Regions from separate parts of the Neobacillus sp. NPDC058068 genome, predicted to be linked through region 2. Evidence: riboswitches for the same ligand, from Rfam matches in the RefSeq annotation. Region 2 holds a riboswitch; each other region holds the start of a gene.
What was found. A riboswitch is a leader RNA that binds a small molecule or an ion and turns the genes downstream of it on or off. The one in region 2 is predicted to bind thiamine pyrophosphate.
Positions count from the first base shown of each region.

Region 1: another riboswitch for thiamine pyrophosphate. It lies ahead of tenI (thiazole tautomerase TenI); the one in region 2 lies ahead of thiT (energy-coupled thiamine transporter ThiT).
Region 3: another riboswitch for thiamine pyrophosphate. It lies ahead of thiM (hydroxyethylthiazole kinase); the one in region 2 lies ahead of thiT (energy-coupled thiamine transporter ThiT).

Region 1 is NZ_JBHVSI010000001.1:31,324-34,602, forward strand. It holds gene ACFVSW_RS00155 (NAD(P)/FAD-dependent oxidoreductase) at 52-1,170, shown strand; gene ACFVSW_RS00160 (hypothetical protein) at 1,282-1,455, shown strand; TPP riboswitch at 1,598-1,706, shown strand; gene tenI (thiazole tautomerase TenI) at 1,707-2,447, shown strand; gene ACFVSW_RS00170 (NAD(P)/FAD-dependent oxidoreductase) at 2,449-3,279, shown strand, end outside.
Region 2 is NZ_JBHVSI010000002.1:400,354-403,632, forward strand. It holds gene feoB (ferrous iron transport protein B) at 1-435, opposite strand, end outside; gene ACFVSW_RS04270 (FeoA family protein) at 435-659, opposite strand; gene thiT (energy-coupled thiamine transporter ThiT) at 806-1,393, opposite strand; TPP riboswitch at 1,513-1,619, opposite strand; gene ACFVSW_RS04280 (histidine kinase N-terminal domain-containing protein) at 1,828-2,967, shown strand; gene ACFVSW_RS04285 (GNAT family N-acetyltransferase) at 3,086-3,279, shown strand, end outside.
Region 3 is NZ_JBHVSI010000010.1:90,693-93,971, forward strand. It holds gene thiE (thiamine phosphate synthase) at 1-457, opposite strand, end outside; gene thiD (bifunctional hydroxymethylpyrimidine kinase/phosphomethylpyrimidine kinase) at 454-1,272, opposite strand; gene thiM (hydroxyethylthiazole kinase) at 1,274-2,092, opposite strand; TPP riboswitch at 2,177-2,285, opposite strand; gene ACFVSW_RS13255 (glutaredoxin family protein) at 2,514-2,753, opposite strand; gene ACFVSW_RS13260 (HipA family kinase) at 3,096-3,279, opposite strand, start outside.

The sequences.
Region 1 (3,279 bases), on a different contig from region 2:
ATATGATGAAGGTGAAAAGTGGAGTCTATTATACAAGGAAATAGGTGTACTATGCAAAAAATAATCATTATTGGTGCAGGAATTCTCGGTGCATCTACGGCCTATCATCTTGCAAAACAAAATGCTGAGGTAATCTTAGTGGATCGCGAGGACATAGGACAGGCTACAGCTGCAGCTGCCGGAATTGTTTGTCCATGGCTTTCGCAGAGGCGAAATCAAGCATGGTACAGGTTAGCAAAAGGCGGGGCTCGTTACTATCCGGAGTTAATTGAGCAATTAGAAGCAAACGGAGAACAAGATACAGGTTATAAACGGGTAGGGGCGTTAAGCCTTCATACTGATTTTCATAAACTAGAACAAATGGCAGAACGAGCACGAAACCGTCGGGAGGATGCAACTGAAATTGGCGAGATTAGGATTTTATCGCCTATAGAAACAAAAGAACTTTTTCCGCCGTTATCGGAGGAATTTGGCTCTGTTTACGTTAGCGGCGGTGCACGCGTAAATGGAAGAGCATTGTGTAAAGCATTGATTCGTGCCTCCATAAAGCATGGGGTTACTTTTCTGAAAGGGAATGCGTCCCTTGTTATTAAACAAAATCGTGTGATTGGAATTAAACTTGAGGATAAAACGCTGTTTGCTGATCAGGTGATTGTTACCGCAGGGGCATGGGGAAATGAACTTCTCCAGCCATTATGTGTTGATTTTTTAATAAAACCGCAAAAAGCGCAAATTGTTCATCTGGAAATGCCTGAAACAGATACTGGCTCTTGGCCGGTTGTCATGCCGCCTAATAACCAATATCTGCTCACACTTGACAATGGACGTGTAATCGTCGGTTCAACACACGAAAACGAGGCTGGATTTGATCCCCGCGTAACCGCTGGCGGAGTGAATGAGATTTTAGGCAAAGTATTAGAAACAGCTCCCGGTTTAGCGAATAGCACCTTTGTTGAAACAAGGGTAGGTTTCCGCCCGGTTGCCCCGCACTTTCTTCCAGTGGCAGGAGCTTTGCCAAATTATGAAGGGATTTTTCTAGCAAATGGATTGGGGGCATCTGGGTTAACAAGTGGCCCTTATCTCGGTGCGGAACTGGCAAAACTAGTGTTAGGAAAAGAAACAGAAATTGACTTTAGTAGCTATGATGTTGCTGGAGCGCTAGGGGGTTAATTTTTGAGAAAACGACCGCTATTAGAGGTCGAAAAAAACGGTAATTAAAATGAAAAAAATTGGACAGGATGGTGGAGGATGAAGTTTATTTGACGGTGAGGTGATCCATTCATGAATGAACCTTTTGAATATCCCGACATTTTTTATAACGAAGTGATACTTTATCTTGAAACGAAATGGGACCGGCGCTTAAATGACCATGAGCGCCATGTATTGGTTGAAGGATACCGCTTCGGAAGAATGATTGAGGCTGAAAATGAAATAAAAATCATGTTCGCCGAATGAAAGAAAAAAAGTGTAACCTTTTCCTAATAAATAAAGTTGGTTTTCTTTTTACTATTTTGAGCAATAAAAAACCATTTGACATTTCTAATGAAGGTGTTAACATTAACCATGTGAGGATATTATAACAACATAATAGGTGAAGTTTATCCGCTAGAGGTGCCTTTTTAAAAGGCTGAGATTGAAGTGCTACTTCAGGACTCTATGAACCTGATCTGGGTAATACCAGCGTAGGGAAGTGGGAACCATGATATTTGAAGATCAAATGTTTTTATTTCAAATTTTCAACCACTTTCTTAATCAAAGAAAGTGGTTTTTTTGTTTTTCACTTCAATCGAACAAAGCGGAATCTTCTTAAAGGGGTGACTTGTATATTAACTAGTGTAAAAGATAAAGAGTTACATATTATTTCAAACGGTAAAATGCCGATTGAGAAGCTTCGTGAAATAGTTACCGATATTCACCCATATGTAACCGCAATCCACTTACGAGAAAAACAAAAAACAGCAAAGGAACTATTTCAAGCAGTCAAGCTTTTAATAAATGTAAACATCCCACCTTCAAAGATTATTATTAATGATCGGCTGGATGTTGCCCTGGTTACAAGGGCCCGAGGAGTCCAATTAGCCTTTCATAGTTTAGATACAGCCATTGTTAAAGAATATTTCCCACAGCTCATGATAGGTAGTTCAATCCACTCCTACAGAGAAGGACTTGAAGCAAAAGAGAAGGGCGCAGATTACGTGATTTACGGCCATGTCTTTCCTTCTCAATCAAAACCAGGTATGGGCCCTAAAGGGTTGGAGGAATTATCAAGGCTAACACAATTGGACATTCCAGTTATTGCTATCGGAGGCATAACAGCTAAGAATACGGGGCAGGTACTTCAGGCAGGAGCAAAAGGGGTCGCTGTCATGTCGGGGGTTTTAGAAGCTGACGATCCACTAAAAGCAGTAAAGTCCTATATAAATGTATTAAAAGATGGAGGTGGATAAGGTGGGAAATTTATTTGATGTTGCCATAATCGGAGGAGGAGTTAACGGATCCTCAATAGCCTATCAGCTATCAAAAATGGGAAGAAAAGTAATCATAATTGAGAAGGGCCGATTGGCTTGCCAAGCGTCAAGTGCGGCTGCTGGAATGCTGGCAGCACAAGCGGAGATTGAACAAGATGGTCCTTTATTCCAGTTAGCTTTAAAAAGCCAGGCAATGTTTGCGACTCTCTCAAGTGAGTTATTTGAATACACTGGAATTGATATCGAGTATGTAAATAAAGGAATGTTAAAAATCGCCGAAACGGAGCAACTAGCATTCGAAGTAAAAAAGCAGGTCATCTTTCAAAGGAATTGGGATCCAACTATAACATGGCTTAACACTAAGGAAATACGTGAAATGGAACCGTCTTTATCACCAAGTGTTTCAGGAGGGATGTATCTCCCTAACGATGGGCATGTGCATCCAGCAAAGTTGACAAAAGCGTTTGCAAAAGCAGCTGAATATTTTGGAGCAGAAATTCGTGAACATACTGAGGTCGTTTCTTTCGTTTATGAAAACGGTCAGGTTAAAGGGGTTAAAACTACCAATGGAGTCATACATAGTGAACAAGTTGTCGTCGCCACCGGAGCTTGGGCTGCAAAATTAATGAGTGAAACCGGGATGGACATTGATGTTTATCCTGTTAAAGGAGAATGCTTTTCCGTCAGAACGGAAAAGCCGATGATCAACACGACAATTTTTTCCGACAAACGATGTTATCTAGTCCCGAAACGAAATGGGATTTTATTAAGTGCCATTACAGGGCAACTAGTAGCGGACCTATTAGCAGGT
Region 2 (3,279 bases):
TTTTCCACTTCTTGCTACGACTGGAACGACTGGTACACCAAGAACTTCCGATAACTTAGATGCGTCTATATGAATCCCGCGCTTATTGGCGACATCTATCATATTTAGACCAATAAGAGCTGGCTTTTCAAATTCAAGTAATTGCAGGGTCAAATGTAGATTTCGTTCTAATTGTGAAGCATCCAATATATTTAACAGGCGGTCAACCGATTCATTCAAGAAAAAGGAAGTGACCACCCCTTCATCCTTTGACAATGGATTAAGGGTATATACACCTGGCAAATCTATTAAATGACCAATATTATTTTTGAAAACGCCGACTTTCTTTTCAACGGTTACACCACTCCAGTTACCGACATACTCATAGGAACCTGTTAGATTATTAAACAATGATGTTTTCCCGGTATTAGGGTTTCCGATAAGAGCGATTTCCATTATATTCTCTCCACTTCAATCTGAACTGCCTCTTTGCGGCGGATACCGACACATTGTCCGCATGATTCAATCATAATTGGACCGCCAAATGGCATGACACATTTCACGCACACTTCTGAGCCTTCTGTTATCCCTAAATCAAGTAAACGTCTTTGTACCAGGTGACCGACATGAGAAATGTCAATAATCTTTCCCTTATCTCCTGCTTTTAACGATCCAAACATGTATATCACCCTTATCTAGGTTAATTGAGAATGATTATCTTTCTATATTGACATTTTAACACTTTTTTAGGGAAAGGGCATACTAATTTTGTGACAAATGTTCGAAAAAAAAAGAAAAGCAGTTTGCCTTTCTTTTTCACTCCATTTTAATGTTCTTGTAAAAAACTTTTCTTTGGCATTGCACCGATCACAAGAATGATGATAATCGCACTGATAACGAAGCTTGGGAGCATATAGGTTCCATTATATATGAGCGAGTAGGTTGTTACCGGCTGGTCCTTAGGTGCATATTCACCGAAGAAAACGATCCCAGAAACAACATGACATAGATAACGGAGAAAACTTCCAAAAAAGGCGCCAATTATTGTGAATATCATCCATTTCCCTTTATTACCTTCAGCAAGGGCTTTTTGAATTTGACCAACAAAAACGCCTGCTAAGCCCACTACTGTAAAAGCAATAAAATAATCGATAATACCTTGAACAATGGTATAAATTTGGGCAAAACCTAGGATAAATTGTAATAGACCTAGTAAGAAGCCTGTTAGTAGGCCACCCTTTATTCCCCAGCGATAGGCCATGAGGAAAATTGGGACCATAGCAATAGAAATGGATCCACCCTGCGGCCAAAATCTTACCATTAAGAAACCTGATAACAGATCAAGTAAGTAGGCAAGTGCGGTAAAAACAGCAATTTCCGTAATAAATAGTGTGTTACTTCTCTTTTTGTTCACTCCTGTTTCCCCCTATTAAACGTTTTGGATTCGTTTGATATCTTCCTTAAACAAGATGGCGCCCTAAATTTAAACGAAAAAAAAGCAATGAGACATAAGGAATTGTCTGCATTGCTTAACGATCCGGCAAACCACATCCCTACGCTAGTGTTAACTAACAGGTTCATAGGGTCAGAACTCGAACGTTCACTCTCAGCCGCATAAAGCAGCCCCCCCTGTGGAAATATTCAATTGATTCCATAATCGAATATACTATTGAATAAACGCTTTGACAAGGAAAATATTACATCCATGTTAAAAACGTATGATTTTATTTCCCAATTAAGATTTATCAAGACTGATATTGGGAAATTTTTTTTCTTTCAATTAATAAAGGGTTTTACTCAGAATAAGCGAATTATCTTTGTAAGAAAGTTTCTACAGAGGGGGTTAATATGTTTACAGATAAACAAACCGATTTAATTGCCTTTTTTGCTAAAAATAAAGAAAAATTATTACGAGAATGGGATAATTCAAGTGTTATCTCTAAAGGGGACCCTTTTTTAGGGGAAATTCGTAAAAATGCTATAGCACTTCTTAACGTTGTATTAACTATGCATGAGATGACGGACGAGGAAATTTTAGTGACGCTTGAAAGTCTAGCGAAAAAAATTTCACAAGAAAGAGTAATGGCTAATATTAACATTGGCGACTTTGTTTATAATGTTAATTTGGGCAGAACGATTTTATATAGCTATTTAAGTAAAACGGGTATTTCTTGGCCCGATCTTCAGGAATCGATGAATAGAATTAATTTTTGCTTCGATAAATTTCTTTATTTTGCCGTTTCTCATTATACAGAGGCAAAAAACAAAATCATTGAAGAAAAAACCTTATTCATCGACTCGACCCATCAGGATCGGTTAACACTTCTTGGACAAATGACGTCCAGTTTCATTCATGAATTTAGGAACCCGCTTACATCTATTCAGGGATTTATTCAATTACTGAAAGCAGATTATCCAAATATGAAGTATTTGGAGATTATTTCAAGTGAATTAGACCAACTAAATTTTCGCATCTCTCAGTTCCTGCTTTTATCGAAAAAAGAATTAATCGGTAAAGAAAAAGCGGAATTCAAGATGAATCAGCTAATTGATGAAGTATTAAACTTTCTCTACCCGAGTATTCTTGACGGTAAAGTTAAAATAAACAAGGATTTAAATGAAGATATTACACTGCATGGTTATGCTGACGAAATTAGACAGGTCTTTATTAATATCATTTTTAATGCCATTGATGTTCTTAATCATCATGTGCATGAGAATCCAACGATAGATATTTTCAGCTATTTAAAAGATCCTCAGAACATCACAATCGATATTTCTAATAATGGACCAATAATTCCGGCAGAATTGCAGAAAACCATATTTGAGCCATTTTTTACGACAAAAAAGCTTGGCACTGGTCTTGGGTTATTTGTCTGTAAAGAAATTATTGAAAAACATAAAGGGGAGATGTTTTGCGATTCCAAACCAGAGAAAACCACCTTTTCGCTTACTCTCCCTCTTGCCGCTTCCCCCAAAATTACATGAATAAACTAGTATAGAAAATCCCTGCTTATTTCGGAGCTGGGATTTTTTTCAATATACACCTTCCGAAAAAGTTTTTTTGGCATATGATGTACTAAAATTTTTTTCGGGAGCTTTGCCTATGTTTACATTAAAAGTTGACCATGAAATTGAGCTTCAATTGTTTGAACGACAACACGCATTACAACTATATCAGCTTGTTGAAGAAAATCGCGAACATTTACGGGAATGGATGCCATGGGTTGACAGTATGAATGCCCTTTATCATTTCGAATCCATTATACCGGTTTGGCTTACTCAATTTGCCGAGAATAC
Region 3 (3,279 bases), on a different contig from region 2:
TGAGAGTTGTCCCCCGTGACGGCTTTGCATCCAACTTCGTTTTTGTCGGAAAAACAGGTCCAATCCCGAAATAATCAGCCCCATCCCTTATGGCGATCATCGCCTCTTCATTGTTATGTACAGAAACACCAAGGATCCTGTCGCCAATCTTCTCTCTCACGGTTTTGACCGCCTCATCCTCCTGCCCGATATGAACACCATCTGCCTCAATCTCAAGTGCTAGTTGAATATCATCATTGACAATGAAAGGAATCTGGTGCTGTTTGCAGATTGCCTGGAGTTCTTTGGCAAGTGCGCGCTTTTCAACTCCCGTTAATTCCCCTTCTCCCTTTTCACGGAACTGAAAAAGGGTAATTCCACCTGCGATGGCTTCCATTAATACTTCGACTGGATTTTTCCTGCAGTTCGTAGTGCCCATGATAAAATAAACACTTAATGCCTCACGCAAGTCTTTCATGACCTTGCCAACTCCTTTATGTATTTTCTTTTTCGATAAGCCCAATGGTTAGTGGGTCCATGTCCCTGTCCAATCGTTAGGCCATCTTCAATTGCTGCTTGAATAAAATCCTTTGCTGTTAAAACAGCTTGATATACATTTGAGCCCTTAGCTAATTCAGCGGTTATGACGGCGGAGAAAGTGCATCCTGTTCCATGCGTGTTCTTTGTTTGAATGCGCTTGCTCGTAAAGGTGTAGAACTCGGCGCCATCAAATAATAAATCAGTTGATTCAGATTCATTTTCATCATGACCGCCTTTGATAACGATATTTTTCACACCTATTTCATAAAGTCGTTTGGCTGCTTCCTTCTTATCCTCATATGTCTGAATCGCCATGCCAGTCAGCACTTCCGCCTCAGGAATATTCGGAGTCACCACTTTAGCCAGCGGCAATAAATTCTTTTTCATTGAAAAAATAGCTTCCTGCTGGAGCAAGGAGGCGCCGCCTTTTGCAATCATCACAGGGTCAACCACTACATTCTCCCATTGATATTTTTTGAGATGTTCCGAAACGGCCTCGATGATTTCTGCGCTAAAAAGCATTCCTGTTTTCACGGCGTCCATACCGATATCCTCCCCAATGGCCTCAATCTGTTTGGCAACTGCCTCAACCGTCATCGGATAAACCGCATGAACTCCCAAAGTATTTTGAGCTGTAATTGCAGTTAAAGCCGACATGCCGTAAACCTCTAACTCTTGGAATGTCTTCAAATCAGCCTGAATCCCCGCACCGCCGCCGCTATCAGAACCTGCAATTGTTAATGCCTTTTTCATCTTACATTCCTCCGGTTATTTTTTTAAAAGAAGCATATAATTTTATCTCTTCAGTCGAAACCGATGACAATTGATTTAAAAATTCGATTTGGAAGCTGCCCGGCCCCATTTCCGCGGTTTTATGGGCTGCCTGTTCCGCTGCAATGCCATAGTATGCTAGGGCGGCTACAGAGGCCGTGAGCAGATCCTTTTCCACTCCCGCAAAAGCTCCAATCACGGAGGTTAGGAGGCAGCCGGTGCCTGTTACTTTTGTCAAAATCGGGTGTCCGTTGGCAACTAGATAGGTGGTTTCTCCGTCTGACACAACATCCTCCTTTCCAGTAACGACAACGACACAATTTAATTTTTTGGCAGCAGTGATGGTGAGATCCAGAATGTTTCCTTTTGTATCCCCTGCATCAACGCCTTTAATTTCCCAATTCTCCCCAATGACATTGGCGATTTCGGCGGCATTCCCTCTAATCACTGAAACCTTGACTTCGTTCATGATTCTTTGTGCAGTTTCCGTTCGGTACCGGGTAGCACCCGCGCCAACCGGATCAAAAATTACGGGAATATCGTGCTCATTGGCGGCTTTTCCAGCCAAAATCATTGCCTCCACCGTCTGTGAATTTAACGTCCCGATATTCAAAACTAGTGAACTAGCAATCTGTGCCATGTCTGCTGCCTCTTCGACGGCATTGGCCATGACGGGTGACGCACCGAGGGTAAGAAGCCCATTTGCCGTAAAATTTGTGACGACGACATTGGTGATGTTATGGACAAGTGGATTTACCTCCCTTACTTTTTGTAAAGTCTCGGATAATTTAATTTTTTCCATTTTACTCTCTCCCTTTTTTTAAAAATAAAAAAACCAGATCCCCCAAAAAGGACCTGGTTAGTAAGCATGTGAATAAAATAACTTTATTTCACTTAACTACTTTCCTACGCTGGTATTACCCAGATCAGGTCCAAAGGGTTAAAAACATAACGTTTTCTCTCAGCCTGAATTCAGGGCACCCCTAGTAGATACATCACATATTAAATTATGTTCATAGTAACGCTAACTCCCATAGTTGTAAAGAAAATTGTTCCAGTTTAAATGGTAATCTCATTTTCCTAACAGTTTTATGCTCATTCCTTAAAATTTGTTTATTTCTTAAATTCGCACATAGAATCACTATATTCGCCCGGTGGAACGTCGAATTCGCCCATGGAATTTAGCTTTAAGAATCTCATTCGTCGAATATCCATTCCCTATTTTAGCTTTTCGCTAATTCCATAAGCTCTTTTAGTTCATTTGTAAATCCCTTTACCGCGCGATGAGCGACCACGGTGACTGGGACACCCATAAAGCCGAGGTTCTCCACTTCCTTTTGATATTGAGAATTGGCTGACACGTTTCTAGTTTCAAACGAAATCCCTTCCTGTGTCAGGACTTTTTTGACCATATCACATTCAATGCAGTCGTTTGTCGTATAGACGATGACCTGTTTTTTCATTAATCATTTTCCCCTCTTTCTAGGTTTTTCACAGGTTATCTATGAAAATGGGAAAGCCGCCCCTGAACTCGATAATTGTCAGTTCTTGCGCTTTCCCAAGCAATAATTACATTATAAACGATGAACGATAAAATACTATATTAGCAGTGCAAAAGAAACAAAGCACATTAAAATTACGAGGATCACTGAAGAAATTACAAAAAAAACCAAAATGTCCACCTGGGGTGGACATTTGCCGAAAGTGTCTTTTTGTGGTGCCTGACACCCTCTTTGAAACCCCTTTATATTTTGGAAAAAAAAAATCAAGAATTTCAATTCCAGACCTAGTTGTGTCTTGGTGTTCTAACTGTTTGCATGGATGGGGTTGTATATTTTTTTGATAAATTTATGAACTAGTTCGGGCAGTATTTTTTTTCGTCTTGTCACTAGCGCCGTGACCATCGCCTTTTTTTCATCCTTTGACACATTCCAGTCATCAGGGATGATTTCAACGATTTCCTCTATTAATAGAATTGGAATGGTTTGA